Regions from separate parts of the Acidovorax sp. FG60 genome, predicted to be linked through region 1. Evidence: riboswitches for the same ligand, from Rfam matches in the RefSeq annotation. Region 1 holds a riboswitch; the other holds the start of a gene.
The links. Region 1 has a riboswitch for glycine ahead of ACODS0_RS09660 (D-amino acid dehydrogenase). Riboswitches for the same ligand answer to the same signal wherever they lie in the genome.
Positions count from the first base shown of each region.

Region 2: another riboswitch for glycine. It lies ahead of gcvT (glycine cleavage system aminomethyltransferase GcvT); the one in region 1 lies ahead of ACODS0_RS09660 (D-amino acid dehydrogenase).

Region 1 covers NZ_JBMDJC010000005.1:133,737-142,615, forward strand. The annotation lists gene ACODS0_RS09645 (rhodanese-like domain-containing protein) at 24-1,199, opposite strand; gene sorT (SorT family sulfite dehydrogenase catalytic subunit) at 1,424-2,635, shown strand; gene sorU (SorU family sulfite dehydrogenase c-type cytochrome subunit) at 2,773-3,081, shown strand; gene ACODS0_RS09660 (D-amino acid dehydrogenase) at 3,138-4,457, opposite strand; glycine riboswitch at 4,548-4,669, opposite strand; gene ACODS0_RS09665 (2-keto-4-pentenoate hydratase) at 4,893-5,675, shown strand; gene ACODS0_RS09670 (YXWGXW repeat-containing protein) at 5,706-6,200, opposite strand; gene ACODS0_RS09675 (YXWGXW repeat-containing protein) at 6,359-6,901, opposite strand; gene ACODS0_RS09680 (hypothetical protein) at 7,090-7,470, opposite strand; gene ACODS0_RS09685 (DUF6463 family protein) at 7,523-7,948, opposite strand; gene ACODS0_RS09690 (ABC1 kinase family protein) at 7,961-8,879, opposite strand, start outside.
Region 2 covers NZ_JBMDJC010000017.1:71,587-80,465, forward strand. The annotation lists gene soxC (sulfite dehydrogenase) at 1-967, shown strand, start outside; gene ACODS0_RS21215 (c-type cytochrome) at 960-1,613, shown strand; gene ACODS0_RS21220 (Crp/Fnr family transcriptional regulator) at 1,620-2,231, opposite strand; gene gcvP (aminomethyl-transferring glycine dehydrogenase) at 2,255-5,146, opposite strand; gene gcvH (glycine cleavage system protein GcvH) at 5,224-5,598, opposite strand; gene gcvT (glycine cleavage system aminomethyltransferase GcvT) at 5,684-6,826, opposite strand; glycine riboswitch at 6,876-7,002, opposite strand; glycine riboswitch at 7,016-7,115, opposite strand; gene ACODS0_RS21240 (TRAP transporter large permease) at 7,121-8,398, opposite strand; gene ACODS0_RS21245 (TRAP transporter small permease) at 8,395-8,879, opposite strand, start outside.

The sequences.
Region 1 (8,879 bases):
GGCCAGAGACCCTGCGCTGGCTCCTAGCCACCTTCGGTCGGGAGGCCCGTTTCGTCCCACTCGGGCAGTCCCCCCCGCAGCCAGTACACCGACTGGAACCCCTTGGCTGTGGCCACCTTGGCAGCTTTGTAGGACTTCCAGCATTCGGCGCCATTGCACGCAAAAATTACCGGCTTGGCCTTGTCCACGCCCTGAAGCTTGTCCAGCGCCTGGAAATCATCCTGTGCGGCATTGAAGGCCACGTCCTTGAGGCTCTTTTCCACATACGCTGCAAACACGGCGCCCCGGATGCGCTTGGTCTTGAATTCCTTCTCGGTGCGGGTGTCCACCAGCGTGGCGCCCTGCACCAGCAGGGTCTGGGCCTCGCGCGCAGTGATGCGCTTCACCCCAGGCAGACTCGTGGGGGTGAACAGCCCCAGCTCGGCCACACGTCGGTACTCAACAGCCTCCGGGCGCACGGAGGCTGGCGGCAGGCCGCTGGCGGAGGACGACGCGCTGAACCACTGGGCCAGCTTGTTGCGCGCATCCGCCGGCAGGTCTTTTTTCACCACGATGGAGAACCCGCCTGGCACCGGCTGCGATGTAGCCAGCACCCGCGCAAGGCCGGGGTGCGCTGCCGACCATTCCGCCCAGTCGTCCTCGCGCACCACAGTGGCATCCGCCGTGCCTAGAGTCAGGGCTGTCAGGCCGGCCTGGGGAAATTTCTCGTACTGCACCGCGCGCAGGTCCTGGAACGACAGCCCCGCCTCATTGAGCATGCCGCGCGCCATGTAGGTGTAGACCGAATCCTGCTGGGGCAGGTAGAGCCGTCGGCCTTTCATGGCAGGCACCGCAGCGATCTGCTGCAGCCCGACCAGCAGGTATCTGTCCGATTTGTGCGTGGCGCCCACCAGCTCGTAGCCGCGTTGCAACGCGGACGCAGCCACCTGGGCAGGGCCAATGAAGATGTCATATCCCGCGCTGCGCGTGGCGCGCATCACGTCGGCCAGGTCGTCGCTGGTGGTCAGTGCCACGGGCTGGCCCGCGGCCTTCGACAGGCCCGATTCGGCGGAGGTGCGCAGGATGGAGTGCGCCGCCTTGCGGGCCGTGGGCTCCACGGCCACGAGGGCCGTCAGCTGGGCCTGGGCGGCGCTGCAACACAGCCATAAGCCAAGTAGCAGTCCCAGCGGGCCGCGGGTCGATTTTCTGGCCATGTTCATTGCGCGGTTCCTCTCCCCAAAACAAACCGCGAATATGCCCAGGGCCCCCGCACCTGCGTACGAATGTTTCTGATCTTTTGTTTTTGTTACTCCTGCTAACGAAGCCATGCGTGCGGCGCGCAGAGCTCCCGCACAGAATGCGGGCTGACCCGATCCCCTGTGCCTGCCGGGTGGGCGGGGGCAACAAAGAGTTTTTGTCCATCCCATTATTTGGAGACGTTTCCATGAAAGATTCGATGACCTTGCCGCGACGCCACATGCTGGCCGGAAGTGCTGCCGCCTTGAGCGCGCTGGGCATGGCCGGATGGGCCGGCGGTGCGCGTGCTCAGCAGGCAGCAGCCGCTGCCAAGCCGCTGCCCGCGTATGCAGGATGGAAGTCACCGGATGCGCTGATCGTGCACAGCAGCAGCACTCTCGAAACCCGTCGCTCCGCGTTTGGCACCAGTGTCATCACGCCGTCCAACCAGCTGTATGTGCGCAACAACCTGCCCGCGCCCGACGCCGCCATCCTGGACAACCGCGATGCCTGGACCGTGGCGATCGAAGGGGTCAACAGCCCGCGGAGCCTGACCCTGGCCGAACTCAAGACGCTGGGCGTGGAAACCGTGGCCACCGTGCTGCAGTGCTCGGGCAATGGCCGGGGCTTTTTCCCCAGCAAGCCCAGCGGCACGCCCTGGTCGGTGGGCGCTGCCGGTTGTGTGGTCTGGAGCGGTGTACCGCTGCGCAACGTGGTGGCCGCCCTGGGCGGGCTGGCCGATGGTGCTGCCTACCTGACCGGCACGGGCGGCGAGAAACTGCCCGAAGGTGTGGACCCGCTCACCGTGCTGGTGGAGCGCTCGGTGCCCGTGAAGGCGATGGACGACGCACTGCTGGCCTGGGAGATGAACGGCGAGCCGCTGTCGCTCGCGCACGGCGGCCCGCTGCGGCTGGTGGTGCCCGGCTACCAGGGCGTGAACAACATCAAGTACGTCAAGCGCGTTGCGTTTACCAGCGCACAGTCGCAGGCGCGCATCATGTCGCACGGCTACCGCATGTCGCCGCCCGGCAGCAAGGCCAGCCCCGACCAGCCTTCGGTGTGGGAGATGGGCGTGAAGTCCTGGATCAACGGCCCCTTGCCCGACAAGGGGGCACTCAAGCCCGGACAGGTGCAGGTGCATGGCGTGGCCTTTGGCGGCACGCGCGGCATCAAGGGCGTGGAGGTGTCGGCCGATGGCGGCAAGACCTGGTTGGCGGCCAAGCTCATCGGCCCCGACCTGGGCCCCTTTGCCTGGCGGCAGTTTGCGTTGCCCGTGCGCCTGGAGGCGGGCACCCATGTGCTGGCCAGCCGAGCCACCGACACGGCAGGCAATGTGCAGGCCGAGCAGCGCGAGGAAAATCTGGGCGGCTACAACAACGCCAGCTGGCGCGACCACGCCGTCACCGTGACCGTGGCATGACCTCGCTCCCCCCTGAGGCGCTTTGCGCCTTCCCCCCGAAGGGGGGACGCCACCCGTGGCCTGGCAGAGCCAGTTCCACGGTGGCACTGGCATGGGTGCGCGCCGCTATCGAACGGCCTCGGGTGCCGCAAGGCGGTTTGCTGGTAGGGCTAGCGTTACTGTGGGCGGGTGCCAGCTGGGCCGCCGAGCCGGCCGAGCTGGCGCGCGGCAAGGAGCTGTTCACCAAGATCCAGCCCGCCTGCGCGGTGTGCCACACGCTGCAGGCCGCCGGGGCCGAGGGCCAGGTGGGTCCGGTGCTGGATGAGCTGAAACCCGACGCGGGCCGCGTGTTGCGCGCGCTGAAGGCAGGCATCGGCGTGATGCCCTCCTATGCCGAGCGCATGAGCGAAAAGGACATGTTGGCCGTGGCGCAATTCGTGGCGCACGCCACGGGCGCGGCCAAGTAGGCGCGGCCTCTCGCGGCGGTTGCAGCAGCGTTGCCTCGCTGCAATCGCGCGCTGCTTCAGGCCGCCGTGCGCGACGGCACCAGCGCCGCGCCCGCCGCGCGCCCCTGCAACCCCTGGAACGCAAAGTCCACCTCGGGCACGCGGCCGCTCACGATGTCTGCCAGGGCCTTGCCCGAGCCGCAGGCATGCGTCCAGCCCAGCGTGCCGTGGCCGGTGTTGAGGAACAGGTTGCCCACCTTCGTTTTGCCGATTAGCGGCACGTTGCTGGGCGTGGCGGGGCGCAGGCCACTCCAGAACTGGGCCTGGCTCGCCTCGCCCGCGCCAGGGAAGAGCTGTTCCACACGCCGCACGATGGCCTCGCAGCGCACCTGGTTCAGGTGGCGGTCGTAGCCGTTCAGCTCGGCCGTGCCTGCAATGCGCAGGCGATCACCGCCGCGTTCGCTGGTGTAGCGCGAGAACACGAGCTTGAACTCGTCGTCTGTCAGGCTCACCTGGTGCGCCTTGCTGGCGTCTTTCACCGGCATCGTCACCGAGTAGCCCTTGGCCGGGTAGATCGGCAGGTGGATGCCCAGCGGCTGCGCCAGCAGCGGGCTGAACGAGCCCATGGCCAGCACAAACGCATCGCCGCGCACGCGCTCGAAGCGGCCTTCGGCATTGGTCACTTCCACGTGGTCGATGCGGCCGCCTGCCTCGCGCAGTGCGGTGATGTGGTGGCCCATGCGGAACTGCACGCCCGCCGCTTCACACAGCTTGGCCAGCTCGCGTGTGAACTGGTTGGCATCGCCCGATTCGTCCTCGGCCGTGTAGGTGGCGCCTGCCAGCTGCGGGCGGATATGGGCCAGGGCGGGCTCGATGCGCACGGCTTCGTCGGCGCTGATCACCTGCCGCTCGCAGCCCAGCGCGCGCATCTGCTCGGCAGGGGCCAGGGCACCGTCGAACTCCTTGGCGTTGGTATAGAAGTGCAGGATGCCCTGCGTGCGCTGGTCGTACTGGATGCCGGTGGCCGCGCGCAGCTGCTGCAGCGTGTCGCGGCTGTAGGTGCCCAGGCGCACGATTTGCTCGATGTTGTGGCGCGTGCGCGCTGGCGTGCAGTTACGCAAAAAGGACAGGCCCCACAGCCACTGGCGCATGTCGGCGCGGATGCGGAACAGCAGGGGCGCATCCTCCTTGCCCAACCACTGCAGCACCTTGAGCGGCGCGCTGGGGTTGGCCCAGGGCTCGGCGTGGCTCACCGAGATCTGGCCGCCGTTGGCAAAGCTGGTCTCGGCGCCGGGCGCACCCTGGCGGTCGATGACCGTGACCTCATGGCCAAGTTGTTGCAGGAAATAAGCCGAAGTCACGCCGAGCAAGCCGGCGCCCAAAACGATCACGCGCATTTTTGAGCCTTTTAAGGGTTCAGCGCTTGATGGATTTGCGTTGGCAGCTATTGATTCAATAGCAAGCAGCCAGCGCGCGTCCGCCAAGCTGCCGCTCCCCCTGTCCTTGGTACCTGAGAGATTCACCACCCAGCCCACATGGCGCGCGGTTTGCTCCTTCGGTGCGCCACAACGCTGCTGACAGGTTGGGGCGGCTCTCCAGACGGCTTTGATAAATGGTGCAGTACGGGACCTGAGCGTGTATGGGAGTTTGCGCCTTCGGTGCAGCGGTGGGCCTTGTGGCCTGCCGTGCTCTCCTGCGGGGGCCATTCTAGGAGGGTGCGGGCGGCGGTGGGGTGTTTGGGGCGGCTAATGGGCGGCAATCGTTGCTGATGCTGGCGGCGACATGGAGTCGCCATAATCCGGCGATTTGACCCACCCCAGGACGCTTTTCCCATGCCCGATACCGCCTTTGACCCCTTCGCCAGCGCCGCCGTGATCACCATGGCGCGCCAGGGACGCACGCCCCGGCCGCTGGATCTGCCCGCTGCATTGCGCCCTCGCGATGCGGCCGAGGCCTACGCCGTGCAGGACGCCGTAGTGCGTGAGCGGGGCGAAATTGTGGGCTGGAAGGTGGGCGCCGCGTCGCCCCAGGCCCAACCCGCGCGTGCGGCGCTGACCCGCGACTCGGTGTGGGTGGAGCAGCCTGGCCAGGAGGTCAACTTGTCGGCCACAGGCTTTGCCGTTATGGGGGTGGAGGCGGAGCTGGTGTACGAACTGGGCGCAGACCTGCCCGCACGCGCCACGCCCTACAGCGCGGCCGAGGTGCTGGCCGCCATGGTGTCGGTGCGTGCCGCCATTGAGGTGTGCGACACGCGCTTTGCCGCCTGGGCACAACAAGGGGATTGGAGTCGCCTGGCCGACCAGGCCTGCCATGGGGCGCTGATCGTGGGTTCGGGTTTGACCGACGTGGCTTCGGTGCAGCCCCTGGTGGAAGGGGTCAGCCTGTCGGTGAACGGATCGGTGGCCGTGCAGCACGCCACCTGGGCCAACCCGGCGGGCGACCCTCTGCGGCTGCTGGTGTGGCTGGCCAACGAAGGCGCGCGCAGCCTGGGAGGGCTGCGCGCAGGGCAGTGGGTGACCACCGGGTCGTGCACCGGCACCGTGATGGTGGCACCGGGCACGGTGGTGGTTGCCGACTTCCCTGGTGTCGGTCGCGCCGAGGTGAAATTCGACTGAACCGTTACGAGGATCGTGGAACGCGGCAGATCAGTTGCGGCGCGGGTTGTCCGGCTGGCTGTCGCGGCGGTTGGACACGCCGTCACCGTCGCGATCACGGTCATTGCGGTTGGAGATGCCATCGCCATCGCGGTCCCGGTCGTTGCGGTCGGCAATGCCGTCACCGTCACTGTCCCAGCGGCCCCGCTGCATTTCCCAGCGGCCATCGCGCTCCACCCATTGGGGCTGCCGGTACTGGTAGCCGCTGCGCGCTTGTACCCAGTGGCCCTTCACCCAGCGGTGGCGGTTGCCGCGCCATTCCCAATGGCCTTGTTCCCACACCTGGCCACGGCGTGGGCGCGGCACGGCTTCGTACCGTGGGGGTGGGGGCGCGGGAATCACCTGGTAGGTCTGCGTAGGCTGGTACCCACGCTGTGGCTGGTCGGACTGAATGACGACGGTGCCTTGAATGGCCGCGTGTGTCGGTACGAGGGGCAGCAGTGCCGTCAGGGCGATGGCGGCTGCGGTCAGTGTTTGGCGGGTCATGGTGGTCTCCGGGGTGATTCCTGGCGGAATCGGTCTTTGCATGGTGGCGGCCTGGTGCGCGGCGCCACGTAGGTGCTCAGCGGGGGCGGGCGTAGGCCAAAGGGGGGAGTGGGCGCGGGGGCTCGCGAGCCTCCGCGCTCCTTCAGCTGTTCAATCGTTCAATTGCGGTAGGGGTTGTCCGGGCGGCGGTCGTGCCGATTGGGAACGCCGTCTCCGTCACGGTCGCGGTCGTAGCGGTTGGACACGCCATCGCGGTCTCGGTCGTGGTGATCGCGGTCGTAGCGGTTGGGAACACCATCACCATCGCGGTCACGGTCATAGCGGTTGGGGATGCCGTCGCCATCACGGTCCCAGCGGCCGGGGCGCAGGTCCCACCGGCCGCCGTGTTCCACCCAGCGCGGCTCGCGGTAGTAGTAACCAGGGCGCGCCTTCACCCAGTGGCCCTGGACCCAGACATGGCGGTGGCCGCGCCAATCCCAATAGCCGGGCACCCACACCATGTTGTGCCGAGGGCGGGGCGCCACTTCATGGCGGGGGGGCGGTGGTGGGCCGTATTGCACCACCATGGGCGCTGGCGCCTGGTAGTGGTGGGGCTGCCCCGACTGGATGACAACGGTGGCGCTGGTCTGTGCCTGCGCCACCGTTGCGGCGCCCAGAGACAGCAAGGCGATGGAAACAGCGGCGAGTGCATTGCGGGCCATGGTGATCTCCTCAGAATGATTCCTTGCGGAACCGGAGACTTCATGGTGCAGATGCTGCGTCAAGCCGGTGTAGGCGAATTGCGAAGTCTTGTGAAGTTGTGTTTCCTGCAGCAGGAGCAGCCGCGGTTTCCGTGATTTTTCTCACACTTCCGGCAAGCTGCCCACCCACGTGAACGTAGTGCGGCCCTTCAGCGCCACCACACCAGCGCCGCCACCACGAGCAGGGCAAACCAGGCAGGGTGTCGGCCCTCAGTGGCATAGAACACCAGCACGCCGCTGGCCAGCGTGGCGACCCCGGCCACATCGGCCACCCAGGCTCCCAGGTCCGCGTCCACGGGCGCGGTCCCCAGGCGCCACATCAAGGCGCTCAGGGCCCAGCCCAGCACGGTGGCCAGGTGCCAGGTGCCCCACAGAATGCGCACCTGCCACTCCCGCAGCACGGGCCGTCCGCCGGTGGGCACGATGCCCTCTGTGCGCAGGGCGCGAAACACCAGCAATTCACCCAGCACCGAGTGCGCAACACCCACCAGGGCGAGGCCCCCGGCTGCCAGTACCAGCGCAGTATTCATGGACAGTTTCTAGTTCAATCAGGATGGCCGTGGAAGGTGCAGACGCAGCGCATCAACCGCCTTTTTCGCCTTCAGCGCTTTGGGGCCAGCACAGGGCGAGCGCGGGCGGCAGCGCCAGCCAGAAACCGGAGGAAGGCATGAGCACAATGCCCAGCACCGTGAGTGCCAGCAACCCGGCACCCAGCCCGCGCAAAGGAACGGGCGTCAGGGCAGCGTTGCGTTCGGCCAGCAGGATGGCCCAGCCCAGCAACGCGAACAACACGCCGAACAGTACAAACCAGACCACGGCGCCCACGGCCGGGTCTTTTTGTACGCTGTTGAAAACGCCGCGCTGCACGATCTCTTGCAGCTGGGTCGGAAACACGACGGCCGCATACAGCGTGTGCAGCACCGCCACGGCCAGCATCCACTGGCCCTTCCAGCGGTTGCGAAGCGGTATGGCCGTAGAGCGAGGGGAGGGGGAGGTCAGGGAGGTCATGTGGGTGGGGTCCTATGAAGGAAGAAGGGCGGGGCAATGCGTGTGGACACGCGCGCCCAGCCCCGTAAGCAGGTGCATGAGGCCCATCCACATGCGCTCGAACGCGGGCATCTCGCCGGGCACCTGCACCAGGTGCTCGCCCAGCATGCGCTGGTGCCGTCCGGCCGTGATGGGTGGCGGCGTCTTGACGCCAAAATCGAAAATCGGTTGCGTGAAGGGCTCCATCTGCCAGGCCTGCATGTCAGCCAGTGCGGGCGCGAGTTCGGCGGTGTAGGCAGGCACGGTGAGGCGGGCGTTGACGAGTCCGAGTGCCTGGTAAGCCTGCAGCACCAGCGCGTCTCGCTGTGGGTCGGTGGCAGGCCTCAGCAGGGCGGACCATGCTTTTGTCACCTGGGTGCGAAAGTGCTCCGACAGGCTGCGCGTGCAGCCAAAGTCCAGCACGCCCACGGTGCCATCGGGTGCGAACAGAAAATTACCCGGGTGCGGATCGGCGTGCACTCGGCCCAGCACAAAGAGGCAGTGCATGAACCAGTCCCACAGGTGCTGTCCGGCACAGTCGCGCTGCGCCTGCGTGGGCTGCGAGGCCAGCCAGTCCTGCAGATGCTGGCCCGGCAGAAACTGCTGTGTGAGCACCTGGGCCCGGGTATGCGACAGGATGGGCTGGGCCAGCACCACGCCCGGCAGCGCCGCGTGCTCTGCGAACCACTGCAGTTGTTCGGCCTCCTGCAGGTAATCCACCTCGCGCAGCAGCGTGGCCTCGATCTCGGTCATCACGCTGTCCACCACGGTGTTGGCGGGCAGCGGCATGTCGGTATGGGCCAGGGCGCGCAGCGCGGCGCGCATGAGCTGCATGTCGCTGGTGATGGTGGCGGCGATGCCGGGGTACTGCACCTTCACGGCCACCGTGCCGTGGCCTGCCAGCTGCGCGCGG
Region 2 (8,879 bases), on a different contig from region 1:
GCACTTTGCCGTGCACCACAACGGCGTGCCCGACATTGCGCCGGAGCGCCACACACTGAAGGTGCATGGGCTGGTGCACAAACCGCTGCGCTTTGACTTGGAACGCCTGCTGCGCTACCCCATGGTCAGCCGCGTGCATTTTCTGGAATGCGCGGGCAACTCAGCCGCCAACGCGCTATCGCCCACGGCTCTGGACCAGACGCTGGGCGAGATTGCGGGCGAGGTGTCGTGTTCGGAGTGGACGGGCGTGCCGCTGGCCTATCTGCTGAACGAAGCGGGGGTGAAGGACAGTGCCCAGTGGGTGGTGGCCGAAGGCGCCGACGGTGGATCGCACAGCCGCAGCCTGCCCCTGAAGGCCTTGCTGGAGCACGGCATGGTGGCGCTGTACCAGAACGGAGAGCGGCTGCGGCCTTCACAGGGCTACCCCATGCGCCTGTTCATGCCGGGCTGGGAGGGCAACGTCAACGTGAAATGGCTGCACCGGCTCGAAGTGACCGACGCGCCCGCCTACACCAAGGACGAGTCGGGTCTGTACACGCAAGTGCTGGCCGATGGACGGATCGAGCGCTTCGCGTTCCACATGGAGGTGAAGTCGGTGATCACGCACCCCTCCGGCCAGCAGCGTTTGCCTGAGCCCCATGGGTTTTGCGAAATCGCTGGTCTGGCCTGGTCGGGCCGGGGGCGCATAGCGCGTGTGGATGTGTCCGTGGACGGAGGTCGCACCTGGGCTGCGGCGCAGCTGCACAGCCCGGTACTGGACCGGGCCTTTACGCGCTTCACGCTGCCCTGGCAGTGGAACGGCCGCAAGGCCGACCTGATGAGCCGCGCCACCGACGAGCACGGTCGTACACAGCCACTGCGCAGTGAATGGAAGCGGCGCTATGCCATGCACTCGTTCAACCACTACAACGCGGTGCAGGCCTGGCGCGTGCAGGCCGATGGCCGCGTGGAGAACGTCTATGCGTGAAGACCTGTGCAGCCAGTTGCTGCCCGCAGCACGCGCCACCCTGCGGCGGGGCGTGGCCGTGGCGATGGTGGTGGGACTGCTGAGTGCAGGCAGAGCCAGCGAGGTCCAGGCGCCATCCGCTGCGGCTCCTGCACCAGCAGCGCCGCCACTTGTCATCGGCTTAGGCCAACCGCTCTCGCCTGCCGACATTGATCGCTATGCCATCACCGTCTTCCCCAACGGCCGCAATCTGCCACCGGGCCGGGGCAGCGTGGAGCAGGGCGCGCGGCTGTATGCCATGCACTGTGCCGCCTGCCACGGCGCACAGGGCATCGAAGGGCCTGCCGCACGGCTGGCGGGCACAGATGGTTTTATCGGCTGGAGCGACCCGCTGCGCCCCCTGCGCGTGCGCAAGTACCCGCTGCAGGTGTTGTCGGTGGGCGCGATGTGGCCTTATGCCACGACGGTGTTCGACTATGTGCGTCGGGGCATGCCGATGCACGCGCCCAAGAGCCTGACCGATGACGAGGTGTACGGCATCACCGCGCACCTGCTGCATCTGAACGGGCTGGTGGCAGGTGACGCCCTCATGGACAAGGAAAATTTGCCCCAGGTGGTGATGCCAGGGCGGGATCGCACGGTCAGCGCGTGGCCACAGGAACGCTGAATATTCTCAAACGCCGCGTGACGCTTCCAGCATGCCCAGCCGTGCCCGGATGCGTGATAGCGATACCGGCGAGATGCCCAGGTAGCTGGCCACATGGTGCTGCGGCAGGTGGGGCGTCAAATCACCGTGTGTAGCGAGAAAAGATTGGTAGCGCACCTCGGGCGGGTGGCTCAACAACTCGGCTTCGCGCTGTGCGTGCTGCTGAAACACATAGCCCAGGGCCTCTTCCAGCAAGGGGCCGATGTGGGCAAAGCTGCTTTGCCACTGCTGCAAGGTGGCATAGGCCAGCTCCACAGCCTCTACGGGTGCCAGGGCCTCGATGGCATAAGGGCTGGGCAGCGCCAGAGGCGGCAGGTTGCCAGCCACCCAGCTGCCGGTGCCGTGAAACGACCGGTTGCGTTCGGTACCTTGTTCGTTCAGGTAGAACAGCCGAACCACACCGCTGCGCACCTGCCAGCAGCGCGTGCTGGTCTCGCCCGCGGGCTGCAGCAGCGTGCCTGCGCCGAACTGACGACGAGGCAGGGCCTGCCACAGAGCGGCCAGGGCAGGCTCAGACCGGACCAGCGCGTCCAGCGCAGGCGGCTGGCAGACAGTGCAGGCGCTGGTGGTCGAGGTCACTGCGTTCAGGCAATTCAGGTGTCTCAGGCGTAGTCAGACACCGGGATGCAGCTGCAGCTCAGATTGCGGTCACCCCATACGTTGTCCACGCGGCCAACAGGAGACCAGTACTTGGCCTGGCGCAGGGCGGCCACCGGGTAAGCGGCGGCTTCGCGGGCGTAAGGGCGAGCCCATTCGCTGCCCAGCAGACTCTCGGCCGTGTGGGGTGCGTTCTTCAGCGGGTTGTTGTCCTGCGGCCAGGCGCCGGATTCGATCTGGCGGATCTCTTCGCGGATGGCAATCATCGCGTCGACGAAGCGGTCGATCTCGAACAGCGTTTCGCTCTCGGTGGGCTCCACCATCAGCGTGTTGGGCACGGGGAAGCTCAGCGTGGGCGCGTGGAAGCCGTAGTCGATCAGGCGCTTGGCGACATCCTCAGCCATCACGCCGCTGGTGTCCTTGAGGCCGCGCAGGTCCAGGATGCACTCGTGCGCCACGTGGCCATTGGCACTCGCGTACAGCGTGGGGTAGTGATCCTTGAGGCGTGCACTGATGTAGTTGGCCGAGAGGATGGCGGTTTCGGTCGCGGCCTGCAGGCCTTCGGCGCCCATCATGCGGCAGTACATCCAGCTGATGGGCAGCACGGCGGCATTGCCCAGAGGCGCTGCCGACACGGCACCCACGCCGCCGGCCACACCGGCCGTAGCATGACCAGGCAGGTAGGGCACCAGATCGGCCACCACACACACGGGACCTACGCCGGGGCCGCCACCGCCGTGCGGAATGCAGAAGGTCTTGTGCAGATTCAGGTGGCTCACGTCGCCGCCGAACTCGCCAGGGGCGGCCACGCCGACCAGGGCGTTCATGTTGGCGCCGTCCACATACACCCGGCCGCCGTGGCTGTGCACCAGGGCGCACAGCTCCTTCACCTGCGTTTCGAACACGCCGTGCGTGCTGGGGTAGGTGATCATGATGCAGGCCAGGTTGGCACTGTGCTGTTCGCACTTGGCCTGCAGGTCGGCCATGTCCACGTTGCCGTTGGCGTCGCAGGCGGTCACTACCACCTGCATGCCCACCATCTGGGCGCTGGCGGGGTTGGTGCCGTGTGCGCTGCTGGGGATCAGGCAGATGTTGCGGTGGCTATCGCCCTGGGCCTCGTGGTATGCCTTGATGGCCAGCAGGCCCGCGTATTCGCCTTGCGATCCGGCGTTGGGCTGCAGGCTGATGCCTGCGTAGCCCGTGGCCTGGCACAGCCAGGCGCGCAGTTGTTCGTCCAGCTCCTTGTAGCCTTGCAACTGGTCAGCGGGTGCGAAGGGGTGCACGTTGGCGAATTCGGGCCAGGTGATGGGGATCATCTCGCTCGTGGCATTGAGCTTCATGGTGCAGCTGCCCAGCGGGATCATGCTGCGGTCCAACGCCAGGTCCTTGTCAGACAGCTGGCGGATGTAGCGCAGCATGCCGGTTTCGGAGTGGTGGGTGTTGAACACCGGGTGCGTGAGGTAGCTGCTGGTGCGGCGCAGCTCGGCCGGAATCAGCAACTCCACGCCTTTCTCAAAAGCATCGAACGTGGGCAACGCCTGGCCGTCCTGGGCAAAGACTTTCCACAGCAGCTCGATGTCGGCGCGCGTGGTGGTCTCGTCCAAGGAGATGCACAGGTAGTTTCCGAAATAAATTCGCAGGTTGGCGCCCAGCTGTACTGCGCGAGCAGCTATGGATTTAGTAGCGCCATCGGTTTTGAGCGTCAGCGTGTCAAAACACGCCTGCGGGCGCACCGGTGCGCCCAGTTGGGCGAGCCCCTTGGCCAGAATGGCGGTGTAGCTGGCCACCCGCTGTGCAATGCGCTTGAGCCCATCGGGGCCATGGTACACGGCGTACATGCTGGCGATCACGGCGGGCAACACCTGCGCGGTGCAGATGTTGGACGTGGCCTTTTCGCGGCGGATGTGCTGCTCGCGCGTTTGCAGGGCCAGGCGGTAGGCGGGCTTGCCATGTGTATCCACGCTCACGCCCACCAGGCGGCCGGGCAGACTGCGCTTGAACTCGTCGCGGCAGGCCATGTAGGCAGCGTGCGGGCCACCCGCGCCCATGGGCATGCCGAAGCGCTGCGTGGTGCCCACGACGATGTCGGCACCCCATTCACCGGGCGGGGTGATCAGCGTGAGGGCCAGCAGGTCGGCCGCTGCGATGAAGGCCGCCTGTTTGGCATGCGCCTTCTCCACATCAGCGCGCAGGTCGTCAATGCGGCCGCTGGTGGCAGGGTACTGGGCCAGCACGGCGAAATACTCGCCATTCAGCGCTGCATCCCATTCGGCGGCGGAGTTGGCCAGCACCACTTCGATATTGAGGGGCTTGGCACGGGTCTGGATCACTTCGATGGTTTGCGGGTGGGCATCACCGGCCACCACAAACACATTGCTCTTGCTCTTGACGGAGCGCTTGGCCAGCGTCATCGCCTCAGCGGCGGCCGTGGCTTCGTCCAGCATCGACGCATTGGCAATCGGCATGCCGGTCAGATCGCAGACCATGGTCTGAAAATTGACCAGCGCCTCCATGCGGCCTTGCGAGATTTCGGCCTGGTACGGCGTGTAGGCCGTGTACCAGGCGGGGTTCTCCAGGATGTTGCGCAGGATGACGCCCGGTGTGTGGGTGCCGTAGTAGCCCTGGCCGATGAAGCTCTTCAGGACCTGGTTCTTCGATGCCATCGCCTTGAGTTCGGCCAGCGCCGCCGCTTCCGTGATCGGCAGGGGCAGGTCCATCGCGCTGCTGCGTGCAATGGAGCGCGGGACGATGGAGTCGATGAGGGCGCGGCGCGAGGCCTCGCCAATCACCGACAGCATGTGCGCTTCATCGGCCGCATCGATGCCGATGTGGCGTGGCAGGAATTCGGTGGCGTTTTCAAGCGCTGCGAGCGTGGTCAGGGGGGCGAGGGTGGTCATCGGCGGCGGCGTGGGACAACAAGGAGGCACATTGGCCCGGCAGGGCGCCGGGCCTCGGGGAACAAAAGATCCGGAGATCAGGCGTTCTTGGCGAACTCTGCGTACGCAGGTTCGTCCATGAGCGCGTCGAATTGCATCATGTCGGTCACGTGGACCTTGAAGAACCAGCCAGCGCCCAGCGGGTCGGTGTTGGCCAGCGAGGGGTCGGCGCGCAGGGCTTCGTTCACCTCGACGATTTCGCCGCTGACGGGCATGTACACGTCGGCGGCGGCTTTGACGGACTCCACCACGCCGGCGACTTCACCTTGGGTGAAGGTCTTGCCGACTTCGGGCAGGTCCACAAACACCACATCGCCCAGCGCGTCCTGGGCGTGTACCGTGATGCCCACGGTGGCGGCTTCGTGGTCGGAGATGTCGATCCACTCGTGATCCTTGGAAAACTTGACGGTCATGGGGGCTCCAGAAAAAAAGGGGGGAAACAAACAAAAGTGCCGATGCCAGCCAAGACTGTAGCCGGGCTGGCGCAGTTTCAGACGGTCAGCCGCGGTAGTAGCGCGCGGGGGTAAAGGGCATGGCACGCACTTCCATGGGCACGGCCTTGCCGCGCACGATGGCGTTCACCCGCGTGCCGATGGCGGCGAAGGCGGGTGTGACATAGCCCATGGCCACGGGTTCGTTCACCGTGGGGCCCAGCAGGCCGCTGGTCACTTCGCCAATCTTCTGGCCGTCTTCGCTCTGCAATTCGGTGTGTTCGCGCACGGGCACACGCTCCAGCGCGACGAGGCCAACGCGCTTGCGCTGCAGGCTGGCGGGGTTGTCGATCTGCGCGAGCACCTTGTCTGATCCGGGGAAACCCCCTGCGCGGGCGCCTCCCATGCGACGCACCTTCTGGATGGCCCAGTTCAGCGCGGCTTCAGGCGGCGTGGTGGTGGTGTCGATGTCGTTGCCATACAGGCACAGGCCCGCTTCGAGCCGCAGCGAGTTGCGGGCGCCCAGGCCGATGGGTTTGACCTCGGGCTGAGCAAGCAGGGCGCGGGCCAGGGTGTCGGCCTGCGCAGCGGGCACCGAGATTTCAAAACCGTCTTCACCGGTGTAGCCGCTGCGGGTCACAAAACAGTCGCAGCCTGCAATGGAAAAATCGCCGCCCGTCATGAAAACCAGCTTTTCCACGCCGGGCGCCAGGCGCGCAAGTGCTGTGACGGCCTGCGGGCCCTGCAGCGCCAGCAGCGCGTGGTTGGGCATGGGGATCACATTGCAACGCTGGCCGATGCGCGCCTGGATATGGGCAATGTCGCCCACCTTGCAGGCACCGTTCACGATCACGAACAGCGTGGGCTTGCCATCCACCACGCCTTGGTTGAAAAACATCAGGTCGTCGATGACCGTGCCTTCGTCGGTGAGCAGCAGCCCGTAGCGCTGTTTGCCCACGGGCAGGTCGATCACGTCCACCGGCATCAGGGTTTCAAACGCCGCTGCGGCGTCAGAGCCGACCAGCTTGAGCTGGCCCATGTGCGAGACGTCAAACAAGCCCGCCGCGCTGCGCGTGTGCTGGTGTTCGGCCATCAGGCCAGCGGGGTATTGCACGGGCATGGAGTAGCCGGCGAACGGCACCATGCGGGCGCCCAGCTCGATGTGCAGGGCGTTCAGGGGCGTGGTAAGCAGGGGGGCGGTGGCTGACATGGCGGAACTCCGGGGCAAATGAGGGCCGCAGCCACAAGGTGGCTACGGGATTTGCCCTGCTGTCCGCTTTACCTGAGAGATTCACCGCAGCGCCCTGGCTGGCCATGCGGTTTGCTCCTTCGGTGGATGGCCTCAACACGCGGTGCGGTGGGCCATCTCTCTCCAGCAAGGGAACGCCCACATCACTGCGGGCGGTTGTCAGTCCTTTTGCCTGAGCGTTCGGCTGCTGCCTGCGCCTTCGGCGGTGCGGTGGCCTGTGGGGCTTGGCACTCTCTCCTGACCGAGGGATTCTAACTACTTTGCGTAGACCAGATCGCGCAAACCCAGCGACAACTGCGGCACATAGGTCACCACCATCAGGCAGGCCATGATGACAAGCACAAACGGAATCAGGTGCCCGACGATGCGGTCCAGCGATATTCGCGCCACGGTGCAGGCTGCAAACAGGTTCACGCCAAACGGCGGCGTGATCATGCCCATGGCCAGGTTCACTACCATGATCAGGCCAAAGTGCACCGGGTCCACACCAAAGTGGATGGCCACGGGAGCCAGGATGGGCGCCAGAACGATGATGGCGGCACTGGTCTCGATGAACATGCCGATCACGAACAACGCCGCGTTCACCCCGAGCAGGAAGAGGGTGGGAGATTGCAGCACCGCCTCCAGCCAGCGGCCAATGGCATCCGGCACGCCAGCACGGGTGATGAGGAAGGCGAACAGGCCCGCATTGGCAATGATGAACATGATCACTGCGGACGAGATGGCCGATTTGCGCAGGATGGCAAACAGGTCCTTGAGCCGGATCTCGCGGTATATCACCACCCCCACAATCAATGCGTAGAACACCGCCACGGCCGATGCTTCAGTGGGGGTGAATACGCCACCGTAGATGCCGCCAAGGATGATCACCGGCATCAGCAGCGCCCAGCCCGCCTGCAGCGTGGCCTTGCCAAGAGACATGCGGCCGTCGCCGTCGTTTTTGCCCCAGCCCTTGTACTTGCAGTACGCCCAGACAAAAAGCATCAGCGCGCCACTGATCAGCAGCCCCGGGCCAAAGCCGGCGATGAACAGCTCGCCAATCGACACTTCGGCGCTCACGCCATACAGGATCATGGGGATGGAGGGCGGGATGATCACGCCCAGCTCGGCGCTGGTGGCCTGCAGGGATGCGGCGTAGCTCGTGGGGTAGCCATGCTTGATGAGCGCGGGGATCAGGATGGCGCCAATGGCAAATGTGGTGGCCACCGACGAGCCCGACACGGCCGCAAAGATCATGCAGGTCAGCACGCAGGTCATGGGCAGGCCACCCTGCACGCCGCCCACGATGCTCTTGGCAAACTCCACCAGGCGGCGGGATATGCCGCCCGTTTCCATCAGGTTGCCCGCGAGGATGAAGAACGGAATGGCGGCCAGCGGAAATTTGTTGATGGAGCCAAACATCTCCTTCACAGAGATCAGCATGTTGGCATTGGCTACCTGGATGCCCAGGATGGAGGCCAGGCCGATGGAAACGGCCACGGACACAGTGAGTGCAAAACACAGCACCATGGTGGTGATCATGACGGGCGTCATTGCGCGGTCTCCAGCTCAAGGCGTTGAGGGTCTAGCAGGTTGCCGACGATGCCAATGGCGCTGAACACGCCACCCACCGGCATGGCCACGTAGGCCCAGAACATGGAGACGGATTCGAGCCCCGCCATCGACTGCACGCCGCCGCGTTGGGCATAGTCCCAGCCCCACCACACGATCACGCCAATCAGTGCCAGCGCCGCCACTGCCACGACATAGTCCAGCACCCGGCGCACGCGCGGGGGGCTCCAGCGGTACAGCACATCCACGCTGACCATCGCGCCCTGGCGGAACGCGCTGGGGATGGCCAGGAACACCATCCAGATCAGGCTGAAACGGATCAGCACTTCAGTCCACTCGGCGGGCTGCTCCAGCACAAAGCGGGTCACGATCTGGAACATGCCCAGCGATGCGGCAATGACCAGCATGGCGCACGCGCCGAGCAACGCTGCAAACGTGGCCCCGCGTTCAAACATCAGAAAGG